Regions from separate parts of the Paenibacillus sp. JNUCC32 genome, predicted to be linked through region 1. Evidence: riboswitches for the same ligand, from Rfam matches in the RefSeq annotation. Region 1 holds a riboswitch; each other region holds the start of a gene.
What was found. A riboswitch is a leader RNA that binds a small molecule or an ion and turns the genes downstream of it on or off. The one in region 1 is predicted to bind cyclic di-AMP.

Region 1 (3,281 bases):
CGCCCCGCTTCAGCCATTGTCCGGTCAAAGCGGGAAGCGCGGCAATGCTGCGCACCGTCAAGCCGCCGTTGTCGTGATGCTGAAGACCGTTGCCGATATGGATGTAGGAGGTATCGGCCCGGCCATAGAGGTCGGCCAATTTCTCGATATCCTCGATCGAGATGCCGGTAATGGAAGAAACGTGCTCCGGCGTGTATTCTTTGACGTGCTCGCGCAAGGCTTCATGACCAATCGTATACTTGCGGAGGAATTCCTCATTTACCATGCCGTCACGGAACATGATGTGCATGAGGCCGACGGCCAGCGCCGCATCCGTGCCTGGATACAGCGGAATGAACCAGTCCGCCCATTGCCCCGTCTGGTTCTTGTGGACATCGATCACAACGACCTTGGCACCGGCTTTGCGTGCTTTCTCTGCAATCACCATCTGGTGCATATTGGTGCTGACGATGTTTCCGCCCCAGACGAGGATGACGTCGGCTCGTACGGTGTCCTCCGGAACGGTTCCCCCATTAAACCCCATCACGGATTTCCAGCCCTCATTGCCCGCGGAATTGCAGATCGACTGCTTCAGGCGGCTGGCACCCAGCCTGTTGAAGAATCTGCGGTCCATGCCGTCGACGCTCAATATCCCCATATTGCCGTAGAAGCTGTAGGGCAGGATGCTCTCGGAGCCGTATTCCTCGATCAAGCCCTTATAGCGTCCGGCTATCTCCTGAATGGCTTCGTCCCAGCTGATCCGCTCGAAGGCGCCCTCTCCCTTGGGACCTACTCTTCGCAGCGGATAGAGCACTCGTTCCGGATGGTACACCCGGTGTGCCATATTACGGACTTTATTGCAGATGGCTCCCTGCGTAATCGGATGCTCCGGATTACCGGTCACCTTGACGATTTTTCCGTTCTCTTTATGCAGCAGCAGGCCGCATGTATCGGGACAATCCAACGGACATACCGCCGGAAATACGCCGTTTTCCTGATGAATCATCGCTTGAGTCATTTCGTGCTTCCCCCTTTTGCTCGGCTGCATCATATCCCATTATCTTAAAAGAAAATCGGGGTTCCAGTAAAGTCATACATTTTTTTCTAATCAGGTGATTCACTTTTCTTCCCCCCGGGTATATTCCTATCAAGAGCAAAGAAGAGGAACCCAGACCCTTTCTCTTCCTTGCCGAATCATGGACCACTCCCAAAAAAATTCGCCATGCCAGTGTCTCCTCCCCCGAGACCGGCATGGCGAATTTGTTTATATGGCATCCTCCCAGTGACCGATGTTCCCCGCGACTAACCTTCCATATTATAGAAACTCGTGATTTTCGCAGAAAACATGCAAAATAAAAAGCCTGTCAAAGCCACGTCTTTATGTAAGCGCTTATCTGTCATTTTTTATAAATAATTCTGTTCGAATGATCGTTGGAGGATGTTTTACAAACGATTGGAGCAGGCGTAATATACTATTCAGCTTCGAAAACATTCTTCATATTCACATGACATTCGCTTAATTTCCTTGATGGAAAGCGGGGGAACCAACCGTATGGAGGGATACCTATAGGATCCTTCAACCATACTAAGGGGTGAATCCTGATTCAATCGCGTACGTACGCCGCGATGGAATCAGGTAGGGCGACTCTCACCGCCCGAATCCGACAGCTAACCTCGTCAGCGTTGATCGGGAGGGTTGTGAACTTGTGATCAAACACAGGGTTCTAACCTGTGTTTTTTGTTTGCCAAAAATCAGCATAGGAAGGGTGACCGTTCCTAGGTCCAGCATATAAAAAACACCGATAGAAGTCCGTTCAGGGAGCTTCTACCATGAACTTAATCTTAAGCGGCGGTGAAAAACAACCATGTTATCCTCAATCAAGCGCTTCCTCATCGGAAGACCGCTTAAATCGACGGAATTAGGCGAACAAAAGCTGAATAAAACCAAGGCGCTGGCCATCCTGTCATCCGATGCACTATCGTCCGTGGCCTATGGCCCGGAACAAATCCTCATTGTGTTGATGACCGTCGGGGCAGCTGCCTATTGGTATTCCATACCGATTGCCGTCGGCGTCCTGGTCTTGTTGCTGGCACTTATCCTGTCGTACAGACAAATTATTTTCTCCTATCCGCACGGCGGCGGCGCATATGTCGTGTCCAAACGGAATTTGGGCATGTACCCGGGGCTGGTGGCCGGCGGTTCCTTGCTCGTGGACTATATCCTGACGGTTGCGGTCAGCGTGTCGGCCGGGACGGATGCGATCACGTCGGCTTTTCCGGAATTGCATGCCTATAATCTGCCGATCTCCATCGTGTTCGTTCTATGCTTGACCGTATTGAATTTAAGAGGGGTTACGGAGTCGGCCTCCATACTGGCTTATCCGGTTTACCTGTTCGTGCTTGCGTTATTCATCCTGATCGGGGTAGGGATATTCAACATTGCCACAGGCCATGCGTCTCCGGAGCTTCATACGCCGATCGGCACGCCCGTAGCCGGGCTGAGCTTGTTTCTGCTCCTGCGCGCATTTGCCTCGGGCAGCTCCGCCCTGACCGGCGTGGAGGCGATTTCCAATGCCATTCCGAATTTCAAAGACCCGGCCCCGAATAACGCGGCCAAAACTCTGGTGGCGATGGGGTCGCTGCTGGCCCTGTTATTTTCGGGCATCGTTTTCCTGGCTTATTACTATGGGGTCAGTCCCAGCGAACAAGTCACGGTCGTTTCCCAAATTGCCGAGCATACCTTCGGGCGAAATGCGCTTTATTACTTCATACAAGGGACAACGGCCTTAATTCTGATCCTTGCCGCCAACACGGGGTATTCCGCTTTTCCCCTGCTTGCCGTCAATCTGGCGAAGGATAAGTTCATTCCTAGAATGTTCACCGTCCGCGGCGACCGTCTGGGATACTCAAACGGAATCATTATTCTTGGATTTTTCTCCATTCTGCTGCTGCTGGCTTTTGAAGGCAAAACCGAGCATCTGATTCCGCTCTATGCCGTCGGCGTGTTTATCCCGTTTACCCTCTCCCAGACGGGGATGATGGTGAAATGGATTCGCGAAAAGCCCGAAGGCTGGATCGTCAAGCTGATCATTAACACCACCGGCGCATGCATCAGCTTTATCGTGACCATGATCTTCTTCTTTACGAAATTCGCCCAGGTGTGGACCGTGCTGATATTCCTGCCGCTGATCATCTGGATTTTCACCCGGATCCGCAAGCATTACGAGGCGGTAGCGGACCAGCTCCGGATTACGACCTGCGAGCCGGTTAAGCCGATTGAGGGGAATGTCATCATCCTGCCT
Region 2 (3,281 bases), 460 kb from region 1:
ATCGTGTCGGCTTCTACGGCCCGTTTAATGGCAACGGTATCGTCCCTGCCTTCCACGACAATCACTTCTTTAATCATGCGTTCGTTCTCTTCCTTCCCAAGCAGAGCAGGCCTGTACAACGTTAAGGCTCAACCCGTTTAGCCTTGATTACTCCCGTCTTAACAAAACAAAAGAAGAGGAAATATTCCCTCTTCTTGATCATCATATATTATAAGCTAAATAGTATAGCATTAGAATGGCAAAGTAAATTGGAATTCATGCGTCTAGTTCAATTCAGGTTTAACCGGACCGATCACGTAAACGGTGCGGCCGCTCTTCCGGCCGAAATTCATGGCCGATTTCAACGAATCGTAATAGACATCGATTTTGTTGCCTTTGATGGCGCCGCCCGTATCTTCAGCACGGCGGAAGCCGATGCCTTCGATGTAAACCCACCATCCGATCGGGATGATATTAGGATCAACGGCGATGGTGCGACCTTCCGTAACGCGTGTGCCGGATGCGGTACGCGTACCGATTCCTTGCTGTTCGGCGGAATACGCGGTCATCGACACGTTGTTCAATACCTTCTTGTATTTAAAATCAACGCCTGCGCGGGAAACCACGTTGTTCTCCACAGCCTTGGCGGTCGTTACTTTTTTCGTGCCGGACAATTTAGCCGGTGTAGCTTTTACATCGGTGGCTGCCGCCTGGACGATAACAGGCTTCTCCACTTTTTTCGTGCCTACGGCAATGATTTTATCCTTCGTTCTGCGTTCGATTTGTTGGGAGACCTTCGTCTTGGAAACCAGCTTTCCATTGTGGTAGACCTTCTCGTAATGGTTCACCATAAGACCAGACTCGCCCCGCTGAATGACGCGGTTATCGCCCTTTTCAAGCGATGGATCGGCCGTCTTGATCACGCGGAATTCGCGGTCTTCCGTTTCCTTAACTTTTTGCTTCGTGACGCGAACGACATTGATATTCATATTGCTGGTCAGCTTCGTGTCTTGCGACGGTTGTACTATATCTTCACCCTGGATCGTAACGCCAGCCTCTTTGAGTACATGATCAACTGTATCCTGGGATGTAAATATGGTTTTGGTTTTGCTGCCTACCGTAACGTTGACTGGAATAGCTCTGTCAATAATAATTCGGTCTCCGTCCCGTATTGCGCCGTTCAGGGGCATCGAAATTTGATCTTGGGGACTCAACGTGATCGCTTGCTCATCCAGCAATTCCTGCAGCAACGATCCACGTGTTTCCACCGTAGTGACCCGGCCGTCGACGACAAGCTGAACTTCCTTGCCTGCCTGGTCATGTACAACCAACGATATGAGAAGTGATACCGTAACGGCACCCATGGCGCCGAGCAACATCAGTTGACGCAAATTGTCATGCTTCCATCTCAATGCGTAAGACATGCTGGATGATTGTGATTCATGGGTTTCTTCAGGTTGAAAAATGCCCACTATTCCATCCTCCTTCATAGTCCCGCCGTCTAGGTAAACGCATGAATGCATTTGACGTGACTATAGCAATTTTTCTCACAGGGCGCCCTGCTATCTATCTACACCCTGCGTCAATTCCCGTCTTCCGTCCATCTGCCATCACCTCCTGTTTACCAAGAGTATGATGGACCCGTCTCCATTATTCAAAAATAAAAGAAGCCATTGAAAGAGTACTAGAGGCTCTAACGTGGCTTCCTGATGAATGAAATCATGGAAATGGTATGCACGAGATTTCCCCTCTTATTTCGCTTACGGAGTTAGCTGTCGGGTTCGGACGTAAGAGAGACGCCCTATATCCGGATGCCCGCTCATGGCGAGATCCTTCAAATTCACCCCAAAGACCCGAAAAAGAAATCAAATACAGCTTCGTGCATCCAGACCAGTATGCACCGCAGTATCGGTTCCCCCGTTCTCCAGAATTTCGGAGATTAAGCGAGACGGTTCATGAAATATTCGGCTGCGATCTGCACATCGCAGCTTCTTATCACTGAAAAGATGATATCCTGTTTGTATGCAGGTTGTAAAGCGACATTCAACCACATTTTCTCAAGTAAAAGGTTAAAATATTGTAATATCAACGCCTTTTCTGATTAAAAAACTTTAATTAATCGAAAATGCTCCCTTTTTCATCGCTTTTTCTCTTGTTTTCGTTAAATACCAAATCGTTCCAGCGCATTTTTGGTGGTAATTTGGGCCAATTCCTCATAGGACAACCCTCTAATTTCGGCCGCCGCCTCCGCCACCAATTTTACATATGCGGTCTCATTTCGTTTCCCGCGGAAGGGATGGGGTGTCAGGTAAGGCGCGTCCGTTTCGATCAATAATCGATCAAGCGGAACCTTTGCCAAAACCTCTTTGGGCTGCTTCGCATTCTTGAACGTAATCGGTCCCCCAAACGAGATATGGAATCCCATATCCAGGCACATTTTGGCCGTTTCCCAGCTTCCGGAGAAGGAATGCATGACACCGCCGACCTCGGAGGCTTTTTCCTCACGCAAAATGTTAACGATATCTTCATGCGCATCCCGGTTATGAATGACAATGGGCATGTTCAATTCCCGGGCAAGCCCGATCTGGCGCCGAAGCACGCGGTGCTGCACTTCCTTGGGGGACGTATCCCAATGATAGTCCAAGCCGATCTCCCCGATTGCCACCACTTTATCGTGACTGCATAAAGAGGCGATCCAATCCAGGTCCTGATCCTCCATGGTGATCGCATCTACAGGATGCCAGCCTACCGCTGCATATATAAAATCATAAGTCTCAGCCAGCTTCATCGTGGTCGGGATCGTCTCCCGGTTAAATCCGATATTGATCATCCGCGTAACGCCGGCTTCAAGCGCCCGCTGAATTGCAGCTTCCCGGTCTTCGTCGAATTGGGGAGCGTCCATATGAGTGTGCGTGTCGAACAGCATACTATCCACACTCTCCTTCCTGTCGTTTCTATGTCGTCTATTTTCCATTAGTTGGTTGAATGCAAGGGGATTAACGGTTGTCCTGTTTTGCCTGATTTAATGCTGTTGTTTGAAAACGTCGGCTATCGTCTCCGGCATTTGACCCAGGAGCGGGCCCACCTTCTCCTCCGGATAATAAAGATGGTACCGCCCTTTATGAATGCCGCTGATCGAGCGTACGATATCGGATACCTCCGAGATTTCCCTCAGCTCGTCATGCCGGTCCAGAAGGAGAATCTGTTTCTCGTTAAGCGGCATATCGGAATGAACCTTATCATAAGGAAGATCCGTTGGAAAATCAATCTCCAGGTCATATTCCGGATGCAGCCCCACGGCG
Region 3 (3,281 bases), 350 kb from region 1:
CAGCAGCACCAGAATCTCGGTCGTCCAGGAGATGTAATTGTTGCGGAGCACCATCGCCTGATACGTTAAATCCGCCATCGTGATGAAATAAACGAGCGAGGTGGATTTGATGAGTTCCACAAGCTGATTCCCGAACGGGGGAAGCATTCGCAGGGACGCTTGGGGCAGTATAACGTTCCACAGCCTCTGCCAAGGCCTCATATTAAGCGCCACGGCAGCTTCCCACTGTCCTTTCGGAACGGCCAGCACCGCACTGCGAACAATCTCGGAGCCGTATGCGCCGAAGTTAAGTCCGATCGCGAGAATCGCCGCCAGCATTTTCGGAAGCTCGATGCCGATGAACGGAAGGGCAAAATACAACCAGAAGAGCTGCACCAGCAAGGAGGTTCCCCGAAAAACTTCGACGTACACGGCCGTCACCGTGCGGACGATCCACAGCTTCGACAGCCGGCACAATCCGGCTGCAAAGGACATCACGATAGCCAGGATGGCTGAAAAGAACGCGACGATAATCGTGATCTCTGCTCCTTTGAGCAGCGTCGGAAGAAAATCGATCCAAGAATTCGGCATGCTATTCCCCGCAGAGCGCAGCGGCCGTCATCTCACCCGGGAGCTCTTCTTCCGTGAACCCGAACTCTTGCAAAATTTCCAGCAGCTCGCCCGACTCCTTCATCTTCTCAAGCTCTGCATTATAAGCCTCCTGGAACTCGGTATCCGCTTGGCGGAAAGCCGTAGCCCCATAACCGCGAACGCTTTCGCCATCGATGACTGGCTGCTCGAAATCAGCCACGCGTTCGATGCTGTCGTCGCTGGCTGAATCCAGCATCGCCTGCAGGGACGGCCCCGTCATGGTAATCGCCTGCACCCGATCGGCCTGGAGGGCGCTGATCGCCGAAGCCTGGTCAGGGACCTGTACGATCCGGTCCGAAGGAATGCCCGACTTCTCCATGTAGCCGATTTCGACCGCGCCGGTCATGACAGCCACCTTGGCCTGCTCATTCTTGGCAATGTCCTCATAGCTTCCGAGTTCCATCGGATTCCCTTGCTTTACCGCAAGGGCTTCCCCGATGCTGTACTCCGGATTCGCGAACAGGACGGCAGAGCAGCGGTCCGGATTAATGAACATGCCTGCCGTGATCAGATCAAACCGATCGGCCTGCAATCCGGCGACCAGCGAACCGAATTCCGTTAGCTCCCCTCTCATCTCCTTGATGCCAAGACGCTCCAGAATAACGCGGGCAATCTCAACCGCTTCACCCGTGAGCTCCCCATTGGCTTCTTTGTAGGCATACGGCTTCTCGTTCGCAAACCCTACGGTGATATATCCCTGCTCTATGGCTCGATCCAGCGTACTTCCTTTGTCGCCGCAAGCCGCGAGCAATACCACCATCATCACGGACAACACCAGCACAACCACTTTCTTCAAAACCTTCCACAACCTTTCGTAATAGCTTTTCACTTTCTTAAAAAACGGCATGACGAAATTATCCGTGTTAGCACATGTGTTAACTTGGATATATGGACATTCAGATACGCGTGCATGGGACGAGGCTTCAGGGAAGATGATTCATCGGCTTCCTTGCACGCTTTGACCCAATGCCGTCTGATAATCGATTCAATTCATTCCACATTTGCAGACGTTGCCCCTCCTCTGTAATTGAATGCAAAAAGACCACCAAACAGGGGATCTAGACATAGCTCCGCCAGCAGGGGGTCAAAAAATAGAGAAAAGGCCCCTATAGAGAATAAGGGCCTTTTGTATGAACATCCATTATGTATGCAAGACCCATCCACTGCTGACGAGGTTAGCTGACGGACTCGGGTAAGATGGTACCCTACACTCGTGAATTCCAAGTGACTCGCCCCTGGTGAAACTGGTTCCCCCGCTTTCCGGAATATGTATGCCGGAAACTAAGCGTGTGTTCATGATAAAGGGAAGCTCAGGAAAAGTCAAACCCCTTTAACCGCTTTTTCTGGAAATTCAGAAGTAAAAATACCGTTTTTGCAACGAGAATATCGAGCCTTTTGAACACCTTATTTAAGGCTGTCCATACACCGGATTGGTCATGGAATCCATGCTCCATTTTCCGCTATATAGCAGGCATTTGACGGGTCATGCGGAAATCGTTCATGACATATATGTTTTATGCCATGAATGAGCCCCGGATCAGGTAGTCTGCCCGTATGAAATACGGGACCGAAAAAAAATTTTGAAACACTCCATAAATAAGTTTGATAACAACGCCTGGAATGACTTGAAAAAAAGCCCCGATGCTTAGCATCAGGGCTTTTCTCGTCATACCGCGGTATAGCCGCCATCCACCAGCAGGCTCGTGCCCGTAATGAAGGAGGCATCTTCACTGGCGAGGAACAACACGGCTTTGGCCACTTCTTCCGGCTGTCCCAAACGGCCCATCGGATGAAGGCCGACCAAGTGCTGCGTGATCGCTTCCGTTCTTCCCTGGATCAGCGGCGTATCGATATATCCCGGACACACGGCATTGATTCGGATTCCTTTGGAGGCATAGTCTGCGCTGAGCGACTGGGTTAACAGCTTGACGCCCCCCTTAGCCGAAGCATAGGCGGTTACCCCTGCTTTTCCGACATGGCTATGGATCGAGCCGCAGTTTACGATCGCCCCTCCGGTTCCTTGGGACAGCATTTGCTGAATAACATACTTATCGCACAGGAAGACCCCTGTCAGATTAATATCAATCGTTCTCTGCCAGTTATCCATCGTTAACTGATCGGCAGGAGCATCATGGGCAATGCCTGCATTGGCGAACAATACATCGACACGACCAAAATGCTGCACCGTCTGATTCACCATATTCGCGACTTCCTGCTCTTGGGTTACATCCGTTTTGACGAACAGCGCTTCAAAGCCGGCTCCTCTCAATTCGTCGGAAACCGCTTGGCCCTGGTCGGAATAATCCGCGATAACGACCTTGGCTCCCTCTTTTGCAAAAAGTCTGACTGCCGCTTCGCCAATCCCGCTGGCGCCTCCCGTCACAATGACAACCTTGGAATCAAATTTCATGCGTTGATCACTCCTATGTTGTAAATTCATCAACCGGCTATCCATTCATGTAGAATGGGCAAATACCGACCATGATATTCCAATACCCCGTTTCCTAATGAATGACCAGCAACCTATCGAAGAAAAAGAATGTTCGCTAAAAATAGTCGCAAAGCAATAACCCTATTCAAGCTCAAGCCCTATCAGACCGGCCGCTCAATCGTAAACATCTCTCCCAGGGTCGAATAGATATTTCCTGCCA

Region 2: linked by a shared signal. The riboswitch ahead of JNUCC32_RS24960 (resuscitation-promoting factor) and the one ahead of JNUCC32_RS26975 (APC family permease) in region 1 are both predicted to bind cyclic di-AMP.
Region 3: linked by a shared signal. The riboswitch ahead of ehuB (ectoine/hydroxyectoine ABC transporter substrate-binding protein EhuB) and the one ahead of JNUCC32_RS26975 (APC family permease) in region 1 are both predicted to bind cyclic di-AMP.

What each region holds. Positions count from the first base shown of each region.
Region 1 is NZ_CP062260.1:6,102,872-6,106,152, reverse strand. It holds gene JNUCC32_RS26980 (molybdopterin-containing oxidoreductase family protein) at 1-997, opposite strand, end outside; cyclic di-AMP (ydaO/yuaA leader) riboswitch at 1,483-1,678, shown strand; gene JNUCC32_RS26975 (APC family permease) at 1,845-3,281, shown strand, end outside.
Region 2 is NZ_CP062260.1:5,647,545-5,650,825, forward strand. It holds gene rnmV (ribonuclease M5) at 1-77, opposite strand, end outside; gene JNUCC32_RS24960 (resuscitation-promoting factor) at 264-1,451, opposite strand; cyclic di-AMP (ydaO/yuaA leader) riboswitch at 1,721-1,935, opposite strand; gene JNUCC32_RS24965 (TatD family hydrolase) at 2,141-2,905, opposite strand; gene JNUCC32_RS24970 (HD domain-containing protein) at 3,002-3,281, opposite strand, start outside.
Region 3 is NZ_CP062260.1:6,453,236-6,456,516, reverse strand. It holds gene ehuC (ectoine/hydroxyectoine ABC transporter permease subunit EhuC) at 1-570, opposite strand, end outside; gene ehuB (ectoine/hydroxyectoine ABC transporter substrate-binding protein EhuB) at 572-1,426, opposite strand; cyclic di-AMP (ydaO/yuaA leader) riboswitch at 1,782-1,928, opposite strand; gene JNUCC32_RS28550 (SDR family NAD(P)-dependent oxidoreductase) at 2,297-3,040, opposite strand; gene JNUCC32_RS28545 (flavin reductase family protein) at 3,223-3,281, opposite strand, start outside.